Regions from separate parts of the Pseudomonas imperatae genome, predicted to be linked through region 2. Evidence: riboswitches for the same ligand, from Rfam matches in the RefSeq annotation. Region 2 holds a riboswitch; each other region holds the start of a gene.
The links. A riboswitch is a leader RNA that binds a small molecule or an ion and turns the genes downstream of it on or off. The one in region 2 is predicted to bind cobalamin.
Positions count from the first base shown of each region.

Region 1: it holds a riboswitch for cobalamin, as region 2 does, so the genes downstream of both, cobO (cob(I)yrinic acid a,c-diamide adenosyltransferase) here and ACWKWX_RS21295 (TonB-dependent receptor) in region 2, are expected to answer to the same signal.
Region 3: it holds a riboswitch for cobalamin, as region 2 does, so the genes downstream of both, ACWKWX_RS12045 (ABC transporter substrate-binding protein) here and ACWKWX_RS21295 (TonB-dependent receptor) in region 2, are expected to answer to the same signal.

Region 1 covers NZ_JBSKHP010000007.1:186,463-193,842, reverse strand. Annotated here, with positions in the region: gene ACWKWX_RS11380 (cobyric acid synthase) at 1-456, opposite strand, end outside; gene cobD (threonine-phosphate decarboxylase CobD) at 465-1,457, opposite strand; gene cbiB (adenosylcobinamide-phosphate synthase CbiB) at 1,450-2,358, opposite strand; gene bluB (5,6-dimethylbenzimidazole synthase) at 2,355-3,005, opposite strand; gene ACWKWX_RS11360 (cobyrinic acid a,c-diamide synthase CobB) at 3,005-4,318, opposite strand; gene cobO (cob(I)yrinic acid a,c-diamide adenosyltransferase) at 4,315-4,926, opposite strand; cobalamin riboswitch at 5,059-5,286, opposite strand; gene ACWKWX_RS11350 (PQQ-dependent sugar dehydrogenase) at 5,591-6,907, shown strand; gene ACWKWX_RS11345 (C40 family peptidase) at 6,989-7,380, opposite strand, start outside.
Region 2 covers NZ_JBSKHP010000017.1:107,251-114,630, reverse strand. Annotated here, with positions in the region: gene ACWKWX_RS21325 (OprD family porin) at 1-652, opposite strand, end outside; gene ACWKWX_RS21320 (alpha/beta fold hydrolase) at 915-1,874, opposite strand; gene ACWKWX_RS21315 (helix-turn-helix transcriptional regulator) at 1,935-2,852, opposite strand; gene ACWKWX_RS21310 (fumarylacetoacetate hydrolase family protein) at 2,911-3,606, opposite strand; gene ACWKWX_RS21305 (hypothetical protein) at 3,747-4,178, shown strand; gene ACWKWX_RS21300 (DNA-binding protein) at 4,185-5,174, opposite strand; cobalamin riboswitch at 5,294-5,499, shown strand; gene ACWKWX_RS21295 (TonB-dependent receptor) at 5,608-7,380, shown strand, end outside.
Region 3 covers NZ_JBSKHP010000008.1:68,806-76,185, forward strand. Annotated here, with positions in the region: gene ACWKWX_RS12025 (SurA N-terminal domain-containing protein) at 1-1,285, shown strand, start outside; gene cobF (precorrin-6A synthase (deacetylating)) at 1,452-2,210, opposite strand; gene ACWKWX_RS12035 (ABC transporter ATP-binding protein) at 2,221-2,982, opposite strand; gene ACWKWX_RS12040 (FecCD family ABC transporter permease) at 2,979-4,007, opposite strand; gene ACWKWX_RS12045 (ABC transporter substrate-binding protein) at 4,007-5,029, opposite strand; adenosylcobalamin (AdoCbl) riboswitch at 5,031-5,171, opposite strand; gene ACWKWX_RS12050 (class I SAM-dependent methyltransferase) at 5,338-6,264, opposite strand; gene ACWKWX_RS12055 (DUF4142 domain-containing protein) at 6,348-6,842, opposite strand; gene ACWKWX_RS12060 (LysR family transcriptional regulator) at 7,030-7,380, shown strand, end outside.

The DNA.
Region 1 (7,380 bases), on a different contig from region 2:
ATCCACCGCTTCGGCAAAACCCATGTTGGCGATGTCGCCGGCGCGCAGGTTGATCTCGGCCGGCGAACCGGCGCCTTCCACCATCACCACCGGGTACTGCTCGCTCAGGCGCTGGTGCGAGGCCAGCACCGCCTGCATGGCGATGGCCTTGTAGTCGTGGTAGGCCACGGCGTTCATGGTGGTGACCGCGCGGCCATGGATGATCACCTGGGCGCCGGTGTCGCTGTTGGGCTTGAGCAGCACCGGGTTCATATCGGTGTGCGGCGCCAGGTACGCGGCCTGGGCCTGCACCGCCTGGGCACGGCCAATCTCGCCACCGTCGGCGGTGACCGCGCTGTTGAGCGCCATGTTCTGCGGCTTGAACGGCACCACCGCCACGCCCTGGCGGGTCAGCCAGCGGCACAGCGCGGTCACCAGGGTGCTCTTGCCGGCATCGGAGGTGGTGCCCTGCACCATCAATGTACTCACGGATGTTCCTCGTTGAAGGCGTGCAGCGCCTGCTCCAGGCGCAGCCAGTCGGGCTCTTCGGGTGGCAGGCCGAAGCGCACGCTACTGGTGGCGACGAACAAGCGCACGAGAATGCCGCGCTGGGCCAGGAACGCGTGCAGCGCCACGGCCTTGTCGGTGACCAGCCACTGGAACAGCGCGCAGCCGCCATGGGGCGCCAGCCCGAACTGCGCCAGCAGGCCAGCCAGGCGCAGGCTCGCCAGTTCGCTGCGCTCGATCATGCGCTGGTGCCCGGCGGTGTCGCCCAGGCAGGCCTGGCCGAGAATGCGCGTGGGACCGCTGACGGCCCAGGGGCCGACCTGCTCGGCCAGCAGCTGGAGAAACTTTTTCTGCCCCAGCACAAAGCCCAGGCGCACCCCGGCCAGGCCGAAGAACTTGCCGAACGAGCGCAGCACGATCAGGCCCGTGCGCTCCACGTGGGGCGCCAGGCTGACCGCCGGGGTGTTGTCCATGAAGGCTTCGTCCACCACCAGCCAGCCGCCGCGCTGAGCCAGCCGCGCGTGCCAGTCCAGCAGGCGGCTGGCGGGCAGCACGCGGCCGGTGGGGTTGTTGGGGTTGACCACCACCAGCACGTCGAGGCTGTCGAGGAAGAAGTCCACCTCGCTCTCGCTGACCTCGCGCACCAGGTGCCCGGCGCGGCGCCAGGCCTCGGCGTGCTCGGCGTAGCACGGCGACAGCACGCCGATCTTGCCACCCCGGCGCAGGCGCGGCAGCAGCTGGATGGCGCACTGGGAGCCAGGCACCGGCAGCACCTGGTTGACCCCATAGTAGGCGCAGGCCGCCGCTTCCAGGCCGTCGTCGGTTTCCGGCAGGCGCGCCCAGGCGCGCTCGGGAATCGCCGGGATCGGCCAGGGCCAGGGCGCCAGGCCGCTGGACAGGTCGAGCCAGTCGGCCTCGGCGATGCCGTATTGCTGCGCGGCCTTGCGCAGTCGTCCACCGTGCTCAAGCATAGAATTGCCCTCCCACACACAGGATCAGCAGCCACAGCCACACACCGCGCTGCACCAGTTGCCAGCCGCGGTCGATGGCGTCGGCGTCGGCCGCCGGGCCTTCGCCCAGGGTCGCGCGCTCATGCAGCTCGCCATGATAGACCGCCGGGCCACCCAGCTCGACGCCCAGGGCGCCAGCACCGGCAGCCATGACCGGGCCGGCGTTGGGGCTGTCCCACTTCGGCGCCTGCTGGCGCCAGCAGCGCAGGGCCAGGCGCGTCTTGCCCAGCACCGCGTAGGTCAGGGCCACCAGCCGTGCAGGAATATAGTTGAGGACGTCGTCGATGCGCGCTGCCGCCCAGCCGAAACGTTCGAAGCGCTCGTTGCGGTAGCCCCACATGGCGTCCAGGGTATTGCTCAGGCGGTACAGCACCACGCCCGGCGCGCCGGCCACGGCAAACCAGAACAGCGCGGCGAACACCGCGTCGCTGCCGTTCTCCAGCACCGACTCGGTGGCGGCGCGCGCCACGGCGTTGGCGTCCAGCTCGCTGGTCTGGCGGCTGACCAGGTAGCCCACGCGAGTGCGGGCGGTGTCCAGGTCATCGCTGCGCAGGGCCTGGGCCACGGGCGCCACGTGCTCACCGAGGCTGCGCAGGCCCAGGGCGCAGTACAGCGCGAGGATTTCCACCAGGGTGCCCACGTATGGCAGCCAGGACAGCAGCGTGGCCAGCAGGGTCAAGGGGATGACGGCCAGGAACCAGGCCGTCACACCGTGGCTGCGCCACCCACGGCCGCCGCCGTTGAAGCGGCGCTCCAGGCGGTCGGCCAGGCGCCCGAAGGCTACCAGCGGGTGACGGCTCTTCGGCTCGCCAAGCAGGGCATCCAGCGCCACGCCGGCAACGGTGACCAGGGCGATGCTCATGGCTTAACCCCCCAGTGGTTTTCATACAGCATCTCGCTCAATGGCTTGGCCTCGGCCCAGCCTTCCATCACCAGCATGGGCGATGGGTAGAATTCGGTCACCGGGCCCAGGCACAGCACGGCCATGGGCTTGGCGCCGGCGGGCAGGCCCAGCAGGTCGGCCAGGGCCTGGGGGTCGAACAGCGAGACCCAGCCCATGCCCAGGCCTTCGGCACGCGCCGCCAGCCACAGGTTCTGGATGGCGCAGGACAGCGACGCCAGGTCCATCTCCGGCAAGGTACGGCGGCCGAAGATGTAGCGCTCGCGGTCGTCCATCAGCGCCGCCACCAGCACCTCGGCGCAGTCGTTGATGCCTTCCACCTTGAGCTTCATGAACTCGTCCGAGCGCTCGCCCAGGGCCTCGGCGGTGCGCACCCGCTCGTCCTCCACCACCGCCTGGATACGCTCGCGCAGGGCGCGGTCGCTGATGCGGATGAAGCGCCAGGGCTGCATCAGGCCGACGCTGGGCGCCTGGTGCGCGGCGTGCAGCAGGCGCGCCAGCAGTTGCGGGGCGACGTCGCCGCCGGCGAAGTGGCGCATGTCGCGGCGCTCACCGATGGCTCGGTAGATGGCCGCGCGCTCGGCGGGGGTGTAGGCGTTGTCAGTCATCAAATGTGCGAGGCCCCTTTGGGGCAGAACAGGGCGGCAACGGCCGCCGGGTTGGACGGGAAATAGAAGTGCACGTACGACGCCGTCAGCCGGCCATCACGGTACACCGCCTCGGCGCCGCGGCCACCGTTGGGGCTGAGGCCACGGGCGATGGGCTCAAGCGCGGTGCTGGTCAGCGAATGGTGGTAGGTGTGCCCGCGCAGGGTGCCTTCGGGCAGCTCCACGGCTTGCAGGGCCAGGGCCGCCAGGCGCTTTTGCATCACCGCTTCGCCAGGCAGCAGGCCCAGCAGCTCGGCGCGCTGGCCGTCGACGTCGGTCAGGGCGTCCAGCAGGTAGAGCATGCCGCCACATTCGGCCAGCAGCGGTTTGCCTTCGGCGTGGTGGCCGCGAATCGCCGCCAGCATCGGCGCGTTGGCCGCCAGGGTGTGGTGGTGCAGTTCCGGGTAGCCACCGGGCAGGTACAGGCTGTCGCAGGGCGGCAACTGTTGGTCATGCACCGGCGAGAAGAAGCTCAGCTCGGCGCCCATGGCGCGCAGCAGGTCGAGGCTGGCGCCGTAGGTGAAGGCGAAGGCCTCGTCACGGGCGACGGCAATGCGCACGCCGGCCAGCAGCGGTTCGCACGGCACCGGGGTGGGCGCAGCAAAGGTGACCGGCGGTGGCAGCGCGACTTCGCAGCTTGCCGCCAGGGCATTGGCGGCCGCGTCCAGGCGCAGGTCCAGGTCGTTCAGCTCGCTGGCCTGCACCAGGCCCAAATGGCGGCTGGGCAGTTCGATGCCGGTCTCGCGAGACAACGCGCCGTACCAGCGCAGGCCTTCGGTGAGGCTGCCTTCAAGCAGTTGCGCGTGGCGCAGGGTGCCGACGCGGTTGGCCAGCACGCCGGCGAACGGCAGGTCCGGCTGGTAGCGCGCCAGGCCCAGGGCCAGGGCGCCGAAGGTCTGGGCCATGGCGGTGCCGTCGATCACGCCCAGCACCGGCACGCCGAAGTGCCGCGCCAGGTCGGCGCTGCTGGGGGTGCCGTCGAACAGGCCCATCACGCCCTCGATCAGGATCAGGTCGGCCTCGGCCGCCGCTTCCCACAGCAGGCGCCGGCTTTCCTCGGCGCCCACCATCCACAGGTCGAGCTGGTACACCGGCGCGCCACTGGCCCGTTCCAGGATCATGGGGTCGAGGAAATCCGGCCCGCACTTGAACACCCGCACCTTGTGCCCCTGGTTGCGGTGCAGGCGCGCCAGGGCGGCGGTGACGGTGGTCTTGCCCTGGCCAGAAGCGGGTGCTGCGATCAGCACCGCCGGGCAATGACGCGGCTGGGTCATAGCTCGATGCCCTTCTGGGCACGAATGCCGGCCTGGAAGGCGTGCTTGAGCATGCCCATCTCGGTGACGGTGTCGGCCAGTTCGACCATCTCGTCCTTGGCGCCACGGCCGGTGACCACCACGTGCTGCATGGCGGGACGCGCCTGCAGGTCGGCCAGCACCTGGTCGAGGTCCAGGTAGCCGTGCTTGAGGGCGATGTTCAGTTCATCGAGAATCACCAGGCCGATGCTCTCATCCTGCAACAGGCCACGGGACACTTCCCAGGCGGCCTGGGCGGCGGCGATGTCACGCTGGCGGTCCTGGGTTTCCCAGGTAAAGCCCTCGCCCATCACGTGGTAGCGCACCTGCTCGGGGAAGCGGCGGAAGAACAACTCTTCGCCGGTGGCGTTGCGGCCCTTGATGAACTGCACCACGCCGCACTGCATGCCGTGGCCCATGGCGCGCGCGAGCATGCCGAAGGCCGAGCTGCTCTTGCCCTTGCCGTTGCCGCTCAGTACCAGCAGCAGCCCGCATTCGTTGGGCGCATTGGCAATGCGCTCGTCAATGATCGCCTTCTTGCGCAACATGCGCGCCAGATGGCGTTGTTCACGTTCCTGGGATTCACTCATCGCAGCTCTCCGCTACACCTGCACACAGGCGACATCGACGAAAAGCCGCCGCCCGGACGGACGCAGCACAGACTCGTCAATGCCGCTCTCACCCGCGCGACAGAACAAAAGGGGACCGGCAAGCCAGCGGCTTGCCAAGAAGGGTTCCAGGCCGGTCTCCGGACTCATGAGCGGGGGCATGCACACCCGGGGCCACGCGCCTTCCCGAGCCAATTCGGCCCAGTGGCGCCATGCGCGACCTTGACTCATTTACCGTTGCGGGGGCAGCGCCGGGCTCGCACACCTGCGGCGGCTCACCGGCTTCCCTGTTTCACCCTGCCAGCCGTGGGGCTGCAGGGCACCTGAAACACGCCGGGAAGGTTAGAGGGTTGGGGGTGGGAGGTCAATTAAAGCTCGCCATACCTCCCCCGTAGCAGCTGCCGCCAGGCGGCGTCCGGCCCTGACGCGGCCTTCGGCCGCTGCTACGGAGCGCGTGCACCTTTGTCGATCGCGTCGCCTGCATCGCGGCCAAGGCCGGCTCCTACCACGAACGGCGTAGGAGCCGACTTTAGTCGCGATGCAGACGACGCCGTTTCAAGACAGTTGCTGCTGCGGGGTTTTATTGGAACCACTGCCCTACCCCGCCCCTCTACAGCACATACCTCCGCCTCAGCGAGCAATTACAATGCACAAGACCCGCCTGGCCCTGATCATCCTCGCCTCCAGCACGCTGCTGGCCTGTGGCGAGTCCTCGACCCTGAAGGTGGCCGACGGCACCGGCCCGCACCCGCAGCTGCCGGCGCCGAACAAGACACTGATCCCCACGGTGAACATCGCCGACGCCATCGGCTGGCCCGACGGCGAGAAACCCCAGCCGGCCAAGGGCACCCAGGTGGCCGCCTTCGCCGAGGGCCTGGACCACCCGCGCTGGCTGTACGTGCTGCCCAACGGCGACGTGCTGGTGGCCGAGACCAACGCGCCGCCCAAGCCCGAGGACGCCAAGGGCATCAAGGGTTGGGTAATGAAGAAGGTCATGGGCAAGGCCGGCGCCGGCGTGCCCAGCGCCAACCGCATCACCCTGCTGCGCGACACCGACGGCGACGGCGTGGCCGACACCCGCACAGTGTTCATCGCCAACCTCAACTCGCCGTTCGGCATGACCCTGGTGGGCAGCGACCTGTACGTGGCCGACACCGATGCCCTGCTGCGCTTCCATTACAACACCGGCGCCACCGCCATCAGCGGCCAGGGCACCAAGGTGACGGACCTGCCGGGCGGGCCGCTCAACCACCACTGGACCAAGAACGTCATCGCCAGCCCCTCGGGCAACAAGCTGTACGTCACCGTGGGCTCCAACAGCAACGTCGGCGAGAACGGCCTGGACAAGGAAGCAGGCCGCGCGGCGATCTGGGAGGTGGACCGCGCCAGCGGCGAGCACCGCATCTACGCCTCCGGCCTGCGCAACCCCAACGGCATGGGCTTCGAGCCGCAGACCGGGCAGTTGTGGACCTCAGTCAACGAACGCGACGAGATCGGCAGCGACCTGGTGCCTGACTACATCACCTCGGTGAAGGACGGCGGCTTCTATGGCTGGCCGTTCAGCTACTACGGCCAGCACATCGACAACCGCGTCAGCCCGCAGAACCCGGCACTGGTGGCCAAGGCCATCGCCCCGGACTACGCCGTGGGCCCGCACACCGCTTCCATCGGCTTCACCTTTGCCAGCAACAGCGGCGGGCTGGCGGCGCCGTTCAACCATGGCGCCTACGTAAGCCAGCACGGTTCGTGGAACCGCAAGCCACACAGTGGCTACAAAGTGATTTTCGTGCCGTTCGTGGACGGCAAGCCCAGCGGCCAGCCGATCGACGTGCTGACCGGGTTCCTCAACGACAAGGAACAGGCCATGGGCCGGCCGGTGGGCGTGACCGAGGACCACAAGGGCGGGGTGCTTGTGGCGGATGACGTGGGGAACAAGATCTGGCGGATTACGGCTGAGAAGTAAACAACCTGTGGGAGCTGGCTTGCCAGCGAGCTTTGGGGGAAACCCGAACAGCTCGCTGGCAAGCCAGCTCCCACAGGCGCATCAAGGGTTATGCGCCAGGCTTGCTGGTTGCAGCACGCGCTTGGCGTTCAGGTAGGCGTGTTGCCAATACGGCTTGTTGAGGTAGTCCAGCTTCACCGTGCCACCCGTGGCCGGGGCATGCACGAAGCGGCCCTCGCCCACGTAGATGCCGGCATGGCTGACCTGCGAACCACCGCTGGTGGCGAAGAAGATCAGGTCACCGGACTGCAAGGCATCCTTGCTGACATCGGGGGCGCGCATGCTGATCATTTCCCGCGTGGAGCGCGGCAGGCTGATGCCGGCCGCGTCGCGATAGACGTAGGCGATCAGGCCGCTGCAGTCAAAGCCCGAATCCGGCGTGTTGCCGCCCCAGCGGTATGGGGTGCCGACCAGCCCGATGGCGCGCATCAGGA
Region 2 (7,380 bases):
CCAGCCGGTAGTCGGCGCCAGCGTAGTAGAAGGCGTTGCTGCGCTGGCCGGTAAGGCTGTTGGCGCCGGCGATCGACAGCGACGCCTGGTTGCTGGAGTTGCGGCCCTTCACCGAGGTGATCTTGCCGCCAATGAGGGTCAGGTTGTCGAACTCGCGGCTGGTTACCTGGGTGCCCTGGAACGTCTGCGGCAGCAGGCGCCCGTCGTTGATGCCGATCACCGGCAGGTGCGGCTGCAGGGTGCCATGGCGAATCTCGGTCTTCGAGAAGCGCAGCTTGGCGGTCAGGCCCAGGCTGGCGAAGTCGTTCACCGCGCGGCCGTCGCTCTCACTGGGGAAGACAATGCCGCCGCCGCTGCTGCCGCTGTTGTAGGCCTGGCCCTTGCCCGAGTCCAGGCGCAGGCCGAGCATGCCCAGGGCGTCGAGGCCCAAGCCCAGCGGGCCGTCGGTGAAGCCCGAGGTGTAATTGAGGATGAAGCCCTGGCCCCACTCCTGCTGCTTGGACGGGGTGGCCGTGCCGCTGCGGTTGTCGTTGTTGATGAAGAAGTTGCGCAGGGTCAGGTCGGCCTTGCTGTCATCGAGGAAACCATCGGCCCACAGGGGCTGGCTGAACAAAGCGGCGCTGAGGGCCAGGGGGAAGGCTTGACGGTACATCGGACGTCCTTGGTGGGGTCAGGGACGGCGGAGTGTAGGAATGTACGTTTTGGTTCAAAAATACGGAGTTGGCCTATGGATATGCCGGGCGGGGTCATAAGTGCCTAGGGAAAAGGCATATGCTGGTGGTGCGTGGCTTTGGGTAAAGCTTTATGGATCAAGAGGTTGGAAGGTTAAATTAATCTTCATTGTGGGAGCTGGCTTGCCAGCGAGCTGTTGAGGCTCAAAAGCTCGCTGGCAAGCCAGCTCCCACCTGTGCACGTCACACGGGAAAATGGCTTGCCAGAAAGCGCAGCAAATGCCCGTTGACGATGTCGGGCTGTTCGCTCTGTATCCAGTGCCCGCAGGCCTTGACGATGTGCTGCTCCAGGCGTGGCACCCGTTTGGGCATGCGCAGCAACGTGTGCGCCTCCAGCACGCCGACTGGATCCAGGTCGCCCAGCAGGAACAGCGCCGGCTGCTCGACGCAGGCTTCGGCCAGGGCTTCGGTGCGCTGCCAGTTGCGTTCGAAATTGCGGTACCAGTTCAGCGCGCCATGGAAGCCGCGGCCGGCGAAGGTTTGCACGTACACCTCGAACGCCTCGGCGCTGCACCAGGGCGGCAGCCGGTCGGGCTGGTTGATGCCGTCGAACAGCGTGGCGCTGGCGGGCTTGTGCTTGAGGATCAGGTCGCCGTTGGCGCCGCCCTGCATGAACATGCGCAGGGTGTGGGCGATGTCGGCGTCCAGCTCGGCCTCGGCCACCCCCGGGTTCTGGAAATACAGGATGTAGTTGAAACGGTCCTTGAAGTGCGCGCGTATCAGCTCTATCGCCGGCTGCTTTGGCCGCCCGGCGTAGGGCACCGACAGGGCCACCACCGCCTGCACCCGCTCAGGTTCCAGCAGCGCCAGGTGCCAAGCCACCGGCGCGCCCCAGTCGTGGCCCACCACGCACACCTGGCGCTGGCCCAGCAGGTCCATGGCGCCCTGGATGTCGGCGCACAGGGTCAACAGGTCGTAGGCCTCCACCGCCTGGGGCGCGGAGCTGGCGCCGTAGCCGCGCATCTCCGGCACCCACACCTGGTAACCTGCGGCCACCAGCGGCGCGATCTGCGCCCGCCACGAGTACCAGCACTCGGGGAAACCGTGCAGCAGCCACACCGGCCGGCCGTGTTCGGGCCCGGCGACGTGCACGCTCAGGGTGATGCCGTTGACCGCCAGGGTGCGTTGTTGTGTGGCCTTCATCGTCCATGCTCGTCTGAACCTTTCACCTACCCTAGCAAAGCCCGGCCACAACGCTAACCATCATTGATGGACGCTATGCTCGCGCTGCTGTCGGCGAAATTGCCCGGGCGGCAGGCCCTGGGTCTGGCGGAAGCGCCGCGAAAAGTACGCTTCGTCGCTGAAACCGCAGCGCTGGGCGACGTGGCTGATGGGCTCGTCGCTGTTGAGCAGATGGGTGCGCGCCAGGCGCATGCGCCGCTCCAGCACCAGTTCGCTGAAGGTGCTGCCGGTGTCCTTGCGCAGCAGGTGGGTGAGGTAGTTGGGCGACAGGAACGCCGCGGCGGCCGCGTCCTTCAAGGTCAGCTCCGGGTTGGCGATGTGCTCGCGAATATAGGCCGTCACCCGCGCCAGCGCGTCGCGGCGGCCGCGCCGTGCGGCCTTGTCGCTGGCCAGTTGCTGCAACGCCGGGGCGAAGCGCTGGCTGACCAGGCCAATCAGTTGCAACAGCCCGGCCCGCAGCAAGGTGGTGGTGCCGAAGTCACGGGTGCGGTCCAGCTCGCGCAGGCGCAGCAGCAAGGCCTGGACCTCGGCAAAGGCGCCGTCGTCGAGAATGAAATCCAGGTGTTCCTGGCACTGGAACGGCGCCAGCTCGGGGGCCTGGCCCAGGGGCACGTCCTCCAGGTCCAGCGGGTCGCAGGCCAGGTGCGGCAGCAGGAAACCCTGGGCGAAGTTGATGAGCATGAAGTTGCCGTGCTCGGGGTGCGGGATCAGGTGCAGGCGGTGCGGCAGGATAAAGCTCAGGGCGTTGCGCGGGAACGGCCGCACCGCGCCGCCGATGTGCTGCACGGTGTCGCCGCCCAGGTTGACCTGGATCTGGAAGTATTCGTGGCGGTGCGGCGAGGTCAGCGCCTCGCGCTCCTGCTTGTCGCGGATGTAGAAATCCTCGCGGTTGCTGCGCTGCTGCATGCCGTAGGTGGGCACGCGGGACAGGGACGACATGGCAGCAACCTCGAAAGCCGGAAAGACGCCGCCAGTCTAAAGCGCGGCGCGGCGGCTGTCAGCGCTGGCCGATGCGCAAGGCGAACTGGGCGACACCGTCGATGCCGGCGCTGACCTGGTCGCCGGGCTGCAAGGCGCCGACGCCGGCCGGGGTGCCGGTGAAGATCAGGTCGCCGGGCTGCAGCGCCACCGATTGCGACAGGTAGGCGATCACGTCCGGCACCGCCCAGATCTGGTCCGCCAGGTCGCCGCGCTGGCGCTCCTCGCCGTTCACCGTGAGCCAGATGGCGCCGCTGGCCGGGTGGCCCAGGGTGCTGGCCGGGATCAACGCGGTGCACGGCGCCGACTCGTCGAAGCCCTTGGCCCAGTCCCACGGCCGGCCCTGCTTCTTGGCCTGGGCCTGCAGGTCGCGGCGGGTCAGGTCCAGGCCCACGCCATAGCCCCACACATGCGCCAGGGCCTGCTCGGGGGCGATGTCGACGCCGCCCTCGGCGATAGCCACCACCAGTTCCACCTCATGGTGCAGGTCGGCGGTCAGCGGCGGGTAGGCGATCACGCCCTCGGCCGGCACCACGGCGTCGGCGGGCTTGCAGAAGAAGAACGGTGGCTCGCGGTCCGGGTCATGGCCCATTTCCCGCGCGTGCTCGGAATAATTGCGGCCCACGCAGAACACCCGGCGCACGGGGAAACGGCGGCTGTCGCCGGCAATGGCGACGCTGGCGGCGGGCGGTGGGGCAATCACGTACTCGGTCATGGAGGGGCTCCTGATGGCAAAGGCAGGCCTGCAGTGTGCCCGCTCGCAACGGTGCCTGGCTTGGACAGCGCCGCGCGGATTATGGACAGCGCAACGCAATGGCGCATACTTTCCCTGTAGCGTCACCACAAGGAGTACCCATGAGCGATCACGACGACAACGTCATTCCTCTGCGCCGCACCAAGGTGTTCGAGGACGACGGCAGCGAACCGGCACTGCTCGACGAGGTCATGCGCCGCCTGATGGTGCAGACCTTCGCCGGCACCGACATCGACTGCGCCGCCATCCACACCCAGGGCCAGTACCGCCAGGCCCTGGCGTACATGATCCAGGGCATCCTCAACGGCCCCAACCCGGGCGACAACCTGCTGGCCTTCGCCCTCAAAACCATTCACATGTCCGGCGAGGAATTCGCCAAGCTCGACGGCTACGGCCCCAAGCTGTGCGCCCAGGCCCTGCTGGACATGGGCAACGGCGTGCCCGGCTCGGTGGAGAAGATGCAGCGGGTGCGGCGCATCCTGCGCAGCGGCCTGCACCCGGTGGGCCCGGACGATACCCCTTCCCAGCCCTGAGCGGCGTTACTCGGCGCTGGCCGCGGCGCGGTCGGCGCGCCACTGCGCCAAGGTGGCGTTGGCCTGTTGCAGCTGTTGCTCCAGGCGCGCCTCGCGCAGCACCTGGGCCTTGCTGGCCTTGGCCTGGGCCGCCTGCTCCTGGCGCAGCCCCTCGATCTGCTGGGCTTGCGCCTCGCGTGCGCCCAACGCCTGGGCCAATTGCGTGGCCAGGGCCGTGGCCTCGGCGGCCTTGTCGGCCAGGGCCTGGGTGGCGGTGTCCTGATCCTTGCGCGCCTGGCGTGCCTCCACCAGCATGCGCTCGTTGTCGCGGTTCAGGCGCATCAACTCGTCCTGCTTGACGATCAGGCTCTGCTGCAACTGCCGCACTTCCACCTGCACCTGCTGCACCTGGCTTTCGTGGCGGCGCTGGTCCTGGTCGCGCTGCTCCTTCACCGCCTGGCGGTAGTGCTCCAGGGCGTCGCGGGCGTGCTGGTGCTTGTCTTCCAGCGAGCGGATGTGTTCGTCCTTTTCCTGCACGCGCAGCTGCAGGTCGCTGCACTCCTGGCCCAACCGCGCGTTGCGGGTGTGCTCGGCCTGCAACGAGGTGCGGCAGGTAGCCAGCTGCTCCGACTCACTGGCCAGGGCCTCGGCCTGGATCTCGAACTGCTGCAGCAACGCGGCGTGGGCCTTGGCGGCTTCGGCCAGGTCGGCTTCGAGCACGGCTTTCTGCAGGTCGAAACGCGCCTGGGCCTGCTGCACGTACTCGTCGCCCTCCTCCTTCAGGCGCAAGGCCAGGCGGCCTACCAGCTCGCCCAGCTCCTGGGTCAGGTGCTCGCGCGGGGCCTGGCGGCGCTGGTCGGTTTCTTCCAGCTCCTTGAGGTAGCGGTGGATGGTGGTCTTCGAACCGGTGTTGCCCAACGCCACGCGCACGGCGTCGATGGTGGGGTTCTCGCCCCGGGCCAGCAGCGCCTCACGCGCCTTTTGCACCACTGCCTTGTTGATCCCACCCCGTGCCATGCCTGCTCCTATGAAGTGTACTGCGGTATGTATTCTGTAATGGCGCGCAATATACCACGGTGCCTGGGAAAGTCGCCGTATCGGGTTTGAAACATTGACCTGGATCCACATCAGTGGTCGAATGCGCGCCAGTTTCAGGTGCCCTCAGCCGCCGTGCTCAGGGTGAAACGGGAAGCCGGTGCGTCACTTTGGTGATCAGTCCGGCGCTGCCCCCGCAACGGTAAGCGAGCGAACGCGTCAACAGGCCACTGTGCATAGAGCATGGGAAGGCGACGCGTTCATGACCCTCGCAAGCCCGGAGACCGGCCTGCAAACGCTTCAATTGGCAACCCGCGGTGGGCGGGCGCAGGCCGGTTTCCGTGGGCGTTTGCGCCCGCGATTTGCCATGCGTGTCCCTCCGGGTTCATCTTTTCCTGACTGTAGTTGGAACAGCATGTCCCGCACTTCCCTGCTTCACAGCCTGGCCCCGTGCCTGGCCTTGTCCTTGCCCGTGCACGCCGCCGATGAGCTGGCGCTGCCGGCCACCACCATCAGCGAACACGCCGACTCCGCGCTGGCCACCCCTGGCACGGCAGGCTCGCGCCTGAACCTGACGCCGCTGCAGACCCCGGCCAGTATCAGCAGCCTCGACGAAGGCGCCATCGACCAGCGCAACAACCTCACGGTGCAGGAAGCCGTCACCCGCGCCCCCGGCATCACCAGCATCGCCGCGCCGGGCAACGGCAACACGGCGCTGTCGGCGCGCGGCTTCAGCGGCCACGAGTCGGTGATGACCCTGTTCGACGGCGCGCGCCTGTACACCGGTGCCGGCACCCAGACCTTCCCGGTGGACCCGTGGATGGTGGAGCGCATCGACGTGATCCGCGGCCCGGCCTCGGTGCTGTACGGCGAAGGTGCCACCGGCGCGGTGATCAACGTGATCCCCAAGAAGCCCTTCGACGGCGCCATCAGCAACCACCTGCGCGTGGGCTACGGCAGCGACGACCGCCAGCAGGCCGCGTTCGACAGCGGCGGCTCGCTGGGCGAGCGCCTCAGCTACCGGCTGACCCTGGACCAGCAAAGCAGCAACGGCTGGGTAGACCGTGGCCAGTCGTCCAGCCTGGCCTTCAGCGGCGCCCTGCGCTGGCAGGCCAGCGACGACCTGAGTTTCACCCTGGCCCACGAGCGCGGTGACAGCCGCCCCATGAACTACCTGGGCACGCCGCTGATCGACGGCCACTACCACGACAGCCTGCGCGACAAGAACTACAACGTGCGCAACGCCGTGCAGCACTACGACGACCAATGGACCCGGCTGACCAGCGACTGGACCCTGAGCGACGCCGTCAGTGCCAGCAACGAGCTGTACTACATCAAGAGCCGCCGCCACTGGCGCAACGCCGAAAGCTACAGCTGGGACAGCAGCCAGGGCCAGTTGCTGCGCGGCAGCTACCTGGAAATCAAGCATCACGAAGAACAGTTGGGCGACCGCCAGACCTTCACCTTCGACCACAGCCTGTTGGGGCTGGCCAGCAAGACCGTGGTCGGCGCCGAGTACAACCGCATCCGCTTCGGCCTGGCCAACAACTCGCCCTACACCGACGTCGGTGGCGACTACGTAGACCCCTGGGCGCTAGCGCCGGGCTGGTTCCACAGCCAGTCGCCGTTCCAGGCGCTGAGCCAGAGCACCACTCAGACCTTCGCGCTGTTCGCCGAGAACCGCCTGCAGCTGTCGGAACGCTGGGCGCTGGTGACCGGCGTGCGCCGCGACCAGAACCACATCCAGCGTGACGACGCGCGTACCGGCACCCGCAGCGACGTCAATCTGGACGGCGGCAACTGGCGCGCCGGGCTGGTGTTCGCGGTCACCGACCAGCTGTCCCTATACGGCCAGTACAGCACCAGCCAGGACGGCGTCAGCGACCTGGTCACCCTCAACCCCACCCAGCAGCAGCTGGACCTGGCCCGGGCCAGGCAGACCGAGCTGGGCCTCAAGCAGCAGTTCTGGGACGGCCGCGGCGCCTGGACCCTGGCGGCGTACCACATCGTCAAGCGCAAGCTGTTGACCACCGACCCCATCACCCGCGACACCCTGCAGGTGGGCCAGCAGTCCTCGAAAGGCCTGGAGGCCAGCCTGGAACTGGCGTTGGCCGACCATTGGCAGCTGTCGGCGAACGCCGCGGTGGTGCGCGCCCGTTACGATGACTTCGATGAAGCGGTGGATGGC
Region 3 (7,380 bases), on a different contig from region 2:
GGCTGACCCGTCGGCCATCAAGGTCACCGACGATGAAGTGAAGAAGCACTACGACGAGCACGCCAAGGAGTTCATGAGCCCCGACCAGGTGGTGATTGACTACATCGAGCTGAAGAAGTCGTCGTTCTTCGACAAGGTCACCGTCAAGGACGAAGACCTGCAGGCCGCCTACAAGGCCCAGACCGCCGCGCTCACCGAGCAGCGTCGTGCCGCGCACATCCTGATCGAGGTCAACGCCAAGACCACCGACGCCCAGGCCAAGGCCAAGATCGAAGAGATCCAGGCGCGCCTGGCCAAGGGTGAAGACTTCGCCAAGCTGGCCAAGGAGTTCTCCCAGGACCCGGGTTCGGCCAACAATGGCGGTGACCTGGGCTACGCCGGCAAGGGCGTCTATGACCCGGCCTTCGAGACGGCGCTGTACGCGTTGAACAAGGACCAGGTATCGGCGCCGGTGCGCAGCCAGTTCGGCTGGCACCTGATCAAGCTGTTGGGTGTGGAGGCTCCTCAGGCGCCTACCTTCGCCAGCCTGAAAGACAAGCTGACCCGTGACGCCAAGACCGCCCAGGTCGAGCAGATGTACGTGGACGCTGCGAAGAAACTGGAAGACTCCTCGTACGAAGCCTCCGACCTGGTGCAGCCAGCCGCTGACCTGGGCCTGAAGGTGCAGACCTCGGCGCCGTTTGGCCGCGAAGGTGGCAGCGAAGGCGTGACCGCCAACCGTGCCGTGGTGCAAGCCGCGTTCAGCCCGGAAGTGATGGACGAAGGCGCCAACAGCTCGGCCATCGAGCTGGACCCGGAGACCACCGTGGTGGTGCACGTGCGTGAACACCGCAAGCCGGCGCAACTGCCGCTGGAAGCCGTGTCTGACGCGATCCGCAAGCACCTGGCGCAGGTCAAGGCCAGCGAGCAGGTCAAGGCCAAGGTCGATGCCCTGGTGGCCGGCCTGCGCGACGGCAAGGTCCCGTTGGCTGCAACGCAGGAAGGCCAGGCCTGGAAAACCCAGGAAGCCGTGTCGCGTAGCCAGGAAGGTATCGATCCGACCGTGCTGCAGGACGTATTCCGCATGACCAAGCCTGTGGGCAAGGACAAGCCGGTCTACGACAGCGTCAGCCTGTCCGATGGCAGCTACGTGCTGGTCCGCCTGAACGGTGTCAACGAAGCCGCTGCCGCCACCGATGCAGAGAAAGCGCAATACCGCCGCTTCCTGGCCTCGCGTGCTGGCCAGCAGGACTTCGCGGCCTACCGCAAGGCGCTGGAAACCAAGGCGGATATCACGCGCTACTAAGCCGTGATCCCCACCTGAAAAAGGCCGCGCAAGCGGCCTTTTTCATTTCCCGGCCGCAACACCGCCTCGCCTGTACCGCCCCGTAGCAGCGGCCGCAGGCCGCGTCCCCCAGCGCCACGGTCTTCCTGGAATACCGCACAGCCCTGGACGCCGCCTGCGGCAGCTGCTACGGGAGGGTGCGCTTCAACAGGTAGGTGTCCATGATCCAGCCGTGGCGCAGCCGTGCCTGTTCGCGCGCGTGCGCGATCTGGTCGGCCACCTGGTCCAGTGGCCCAGCAATCAGGATCTCATCGGCGCTGCCCACGTAGGCGCCCCACCAGATGTACAACCCCTGGCCACGCAGGCGGTTGAACGCCTGATGGGCGTCCAGCATCACCACCTGGCTGTCACCGGCACCCAGCGCATCCCCCAGCTGCCGCCCCGGGCTGATGCGCACCGAACCACCGATCTCGTTCAGCGGCACCCGATGGGCTGCGGCCAGCGCCTGCACGGCGGTGATGCCGGGTATCACCTGGTACTCGAACACCTCGCGGCCGGCGGCCAGGATCGCCTGCAAAATCCGCAGGGTGCTGTCGTACAGGGCCGGGTCGCCCCACACCAGGATGCCCGCGCACTGGCCATCGGCGACTTCATCGGCGATCAGTTGCTCGATCAGCCGCTGCTTGTCGTCGTTCAGGCGCTGTACCGCACCCGCGTAGCTGTCGCCGTCAGGCCCGCGCGGCGGGTGGTCGGCTTCCACCATGCGCCAGGGCCGCTCGGTGGCCAGGCGCGTGCACAGGTCGCGGCGCAGGTCGTTGAGCCCGTGCTTGGCCGGGCCCTTGTCGAACAGCAGGAACACGTCGACGCGGTTCAGCGCCTTCAGCGCCTGCAAGGTCAGGTGGTCAGGGTTGCCGGCACCGATGCCGATGACCAGGACGGTTTTCATGGGCCATGCCTCAGGGCAGGTATTGAATGTGCGGGCGGCCATGGTGGGCGGAGGGGCTGACTATGCAGCGTACGCCGTAGACCTGGGCGACCCGCCCGGCGGTGAGGACCTGTTCCGGGCTGCCGCTGGCCACCACCCGGCCCTGTTGCAGCAGCACCAGGCGGTCGCAGAACATCGCGGCCAGGTTCAGGTCATGCAGGGCCATCACGCAGGTCACCGGCAGGCCCTGAATCAGTTGTAGCAGCTGCAGCTGGTGTTGGATATCCAGGTGATTGGTGGGCTCGTCCAGCAGCAGTTCGCTGGGGCCCTGGGCCAGGGCACGGGCGATCTGCGTGCGCTGGCGTTCGCCCCCCGACAGGCTGTGCCAGCTGCGCAGCCGCAGGGCGCCCAGGCCGGTGCGCGCCAGGGCCTGCTCGACGATGGCCTGGTCTTCCTGGGTCCAGGCCGACAGCGCGCCACGGTGCGGGGTGCGGCCCAGGCGCACGATGTCCTGCACGCGAATGTCCACCTCGGTGCCGGCGTGCTGTTCCACCAGCGCCACGCGCCGGGCCACGGCCTTGCGCGGCCATTGCGCCAGTGGGCGGCCGTCGAGGCTGACGCTGCCCTGGCTGGGCGTGCGCAGGCCGGCCAGCAGGCGCAGCAGGGTCGATTTGCCGGAGCCGTTGGGGCCAATCAGGCCCAGGGTGCCCTGGGCGGGCAGGTCCAGGCTGATGCCGTCGATGATCACCTGGCCGTCGACGCTCCAGCCGACGTTGTCGGCGCGCAGGCTCATGGCGCCGCCCGGTTGCGGTAGAGCAGGGCGGCGAACACCGGCGCGCCGACCAGGGCGGTGACCACGCCAATGGGCAGCACCTGGCCGGGCACGATCAACCGTGAGGCGATGTCGGCCAGCACCATGAAGTTGGCGCCGATCAGCACGCAGGCCAGCAGCAGCCGCACGTGCCGCGGGCCTACCAGCAGGCGGGCGATGTGCGGCACCACCAGGCCGACGAAACCCACGGCGCCGACGATGCTCACCAGGGTGGCGGTGATCAGCGCCGTCACTCCGAACAGCAACCAGCGCAGGCCCGCCACCGGCACGCCGAGGCTGGCGGCGGCGTCGTCGCCGAAAACGAAGGCATCCAGGGTGCGCGCGCAGTACAGGCACACCAGCAGGCCGGCGCCCACCACCGCAGCGGCCAAGCCGACGTCCGCCCAGCGCACGCCGCCCAGGCTGCCCAGCAGCCAGAACATCACGCTGCGCGCCTGTTCGGCGTTGGCCGAGGTGGAGACGATCCAGGCGGTCAGGGCGTTGAACAGCTGCGCGCCGGCCACGCCGGCCAGTATCACCTGGGCCGGGCCGCCGCGGATGCCGGTGGCCAGCAGCACCACCAGGCCGAACGCCAGCGCGGCGCCGAGGAAGGCCCCCAGGGAGATGCCAATCAAGCCGCCGCCCAGGCCCAGCAGCATCACCAGCACCGCGCCGGTGGAGGCGCCGGCGCTGATGCCCAGCACGTACGGATCGGCCAAGGCGTTGCGCAGCAGCGCCTGCAACACCGCGCCGCACAGCGACAGGCCAGCGCCGCAGCAGGCGGCCACCAGCGCGCGGCTCAGGCGGTATTCCCAGATGATGCCCTGCTGGATCCGCGGCACCTCATAGGCACCCAGCCCCAGGCCGTTGAGCAGCGCCTTGAGGGTCACGGCCAGGGGAATGTCCAGCTCACCCAGGGACACCGCCAGGGCAATCGACAGGCCCAGGCTGAACAGCGCCAGCAGGGCCAGGGCCCAGCGGCCCAGGCGGCTGCGCTCCACTGGCATCAAGGCGCCTTGCCCGTGTCGGCCAGGCCCTTGGCGATCTGCTCGATGGCGTCGACCACGCCCATGGACGGGTTCAGGGTGTTGGCGTCGACCACGATCAGGCGACCGTTGCGCACCGCCTTGAGTTCGCGGGTCACCGGGTCGTTGCGCAGGAAGGCCAGCTTCTTCTCGACGTCGTCGGCGGGGTAGAGGCGGCGCTGCATGCGCGCCAGCACGATCACGTCGGGGTCACGGGCGGCAATGCTCTCCCAGCTCACGCCGGGCCATTCCTCATCGCTGTCGATGACGTTGCGCAGGCCCAGCACCTGGGAGATATAGCCCGGCGCGCCGTGCTTGCCGGCCACCCACGGGTCGCCTTCCAGGCGCGTGCTGGAGAACCAGTACAGCACCGACAGCGGTGGGTGCGCGGTGGCGTTGGCCAGTTTCACGGCGGCCGCCACGCGCTCATGCAGGCGTGCGCTGAGGGCCTGGCCGGCAGCGGGCACGTCGAAGATGGTCGCCAGTTCGCTGATTTCCTTGTCCACCAGGGCCAGGGAATACAGCTGGCTGCGGCTGCCATCGGCGTTGGAGGTGGCGGTCACGCCCTTGCCGTCGCAGTCGCTGGGCGACACGTAGGAGGGGATACCCAGCTTCAGCAACTGCTCGGGCGTCGCCACCTCGCCTTGGGGGCCGATGTGGTAGGTGTACTGCGCCACGACGATGTCCGGCGCGGTCTTGGCCACGGCCTCGAAGCTGGGGGCGTTGTCGGCCAGGCGCGGCACCTTGGCGCCGGCGGCGGCCAGCGCCTGCGGCAGCGGCCCGAACCACACGCCGGTGCCGACCATGCGCGGGCCCAGGCCCAGGGACAGCAGAAATTCAGTGCTGGCTTGGCCGAGGCTGACCGCCCGTTGTGGTGGGGCGTCGATGCGCACGCTGTGGCCGCAGTTCTGCACGGTCAGCGGGTAGTGGCTGGCCGGCGCGGCGGCTACGGCTGAGGCGGCGGATAAACACAGGCAGGCAAAAGCAAGGCGGCGTAACAGCATGCAGCGGCTCCCGGGATGGCGCGTCCGTTGGGCGAAAGAAATGGCGTGCAGCAAGGTCTGGCTTTCGGGAGGCCCGAACACAGTGGCGCGACCGCGCCGGAGTTGCACCGGCTTCCTGCTGCACGCATTAAAAAGCCCGCAGAGGGTAAGTGGCATTGCCCAAGAGAGCAACCTGCCGTTCACCTTCCCTGGATCAAACGCTGTAGCCGCTGCCGCCAGGCTGCGCTGGCCCTGGCGTACGCTGGAGATTTTCAGCGTGGACAAGGGCCAGCGCAGCCTGCGGCAGCGGCTACGCAGTCATGCGAGGTTCAGGCGCTGGTAAACACCAGCGCCTTGAGGCCGCCTTCGGCCTCGGCGTCGGGGAATTCCGGCGGGTTTTCCAGGCGGTGCTGGAAGGTCAGCTGCGGCGCTTCCTCGGCCATGCTCTGGATCAGGAAGTCGGAGCCGATGGCCGGGTCATTGACGCAGGCCAGCACCACGCCCTGTTCGGTCAGCAGCTCGGGCAGCTTGCGCAGCACCTTGCGGTAGTCCTGGGTGAGCACGAAGCTGCCACGCTGGAACGACGGCGGGTCGATGATCACCAGGTCATAGGGGCCGCCACGCTTGACCTTGCCCCACGACTTGAACAGCTCGTGGCCCAGGAAACTCACGCGGTCCAGGTCGTGGCCGTTCAGGCGGTGGTTGTCACGGCCGCGGCTCAGGGCGGCGCGGGCCATGTCCAGGTTCACCACGTGCTCGGCGCCGCCGGCGATGGCCGTCAGCGAGAAGCCACAGGTGTAGGCGAACAGGTTCAGCACGCGCTTGCCGGCGGCCTGCTCGCGCACCCATTGGCGCCCGTAGCGCATGTCCAGGAACAGCCCGATGTTCTGCTTGCGGCCCAGGTCCAGCTGGTAGCGCAGGCCGTCCTCGTCGATGAACCATTGCTCCACCGGCTCGCCCAGCAGCCATTCGGCGGCGCTGTCGGGCAGGTAGCGGTGCTGCAGGATCAGGCTGTGCACCTGTGGGGTGGCCTGGGCCAGTGCCAGCAGCAGCGGCTTCAGCGCGGCCAGCTCGTCGGCGGCCGGTTCGCGGAACAGCGACACCAGCAGCACCCCCTGCAGCCAGTCCACGGTGATCTGCTCCAGGCCCGGCCAGCAGCGGCCGCGGCCGTGGAACAGGCGGCGGGTTTCGGCAGGCGGGTGTTGCAGGGCGGTGCTGAGGTGTTGCTGCAATAAAGCGAGGGCGTCGGCGTTCATGAAAGACTTTTGGCAGGGCATAAAGCGCCCATGGTAAACGCTGGCGCAGGGCCGTGGGAAATCCACGGCCGTGCGCGCCAGGATCACTGATGCTTGGCTTGCAGTTCCTTGGCCATTTTCAGGTGCTCCTGCAGCTTGGGCAGGGTCTGTTTGGCGAAGTCCTTGAGCTCGGCCTTGTCGGAGGATTCGACCTCTTTCTGGAACAGCTCGATGGTGTCTTCGTGGGCCTTCACCTGATTGGCGGCGTAGGCCTTGTCGAAGGACTCGTCGCGCATTTCGAGGATTTTCTTCTTCGCCTGGTCCATCAACGTGGCGTCGTCGGGCACCACCAGGTCCAGCTTGTGCGCCAGCGCCGCCAGCTTCTGGTTGGCCGCGCCGTGGTCCTTGATCATCATCTGGGCGAAGCTCTTCACGTCCGCCGAGCTGCTTTTCTGCAGCGCCAGCTTGCCAGCCTCGACTTCGGTGATGCCGCCTGCGGTGGCATCGGCGACAAAGGCGCTGGTGGCAGCGGCGAATGCGGGGCTTGCCAGCGCGCCGGTCAGGGCCAGCACAAGCGTGCCTGCTTTGAATGCGTCCATGGGAAATCTCCGTCGTTATTGTTCGGGAAGCGAGAGGGTGACGCCTCGCTCCCTACAATGGATTGCCCGGCCACCGCGTTGGTGCTTGGGCGGCGACGAACGGTCTTTCGACTATGGTCCAGCATCAATCCTGGCCATTCATGCATTAAGCTGATCGGATAAATAAAATTCGGCATGAGTGACCGGGATGAGCATCAATTTCGACCTGAACGACCTGCAGGCCTTTCGCGCAGTGGTGGAGAAGGGCAGTTTTCGCAAGGCCGCCGAGGCCATCAGCATCTCCCAGCCGGCGTTGAGCCGGCGCATCGAAAAGCTGGAAAGCGCGCTCAACGTGCGGCTGTTCGACCGCACCACCCGCCGCGTCAACCTGACCATGGTCGGCCGCGCCTTCGCCCCCAGCGCCGAACGCCTGCTCAATGACCTGGACATCGCCCTGCTGGGCATCAGCGAAGTGGCCTCCACGCGCCTGGGCAACGTCACCGTGGCCTGCGTGCCGTCGGCCGCTTATTACTTCATGCCCAAGGTGGTGGCCCGCTAC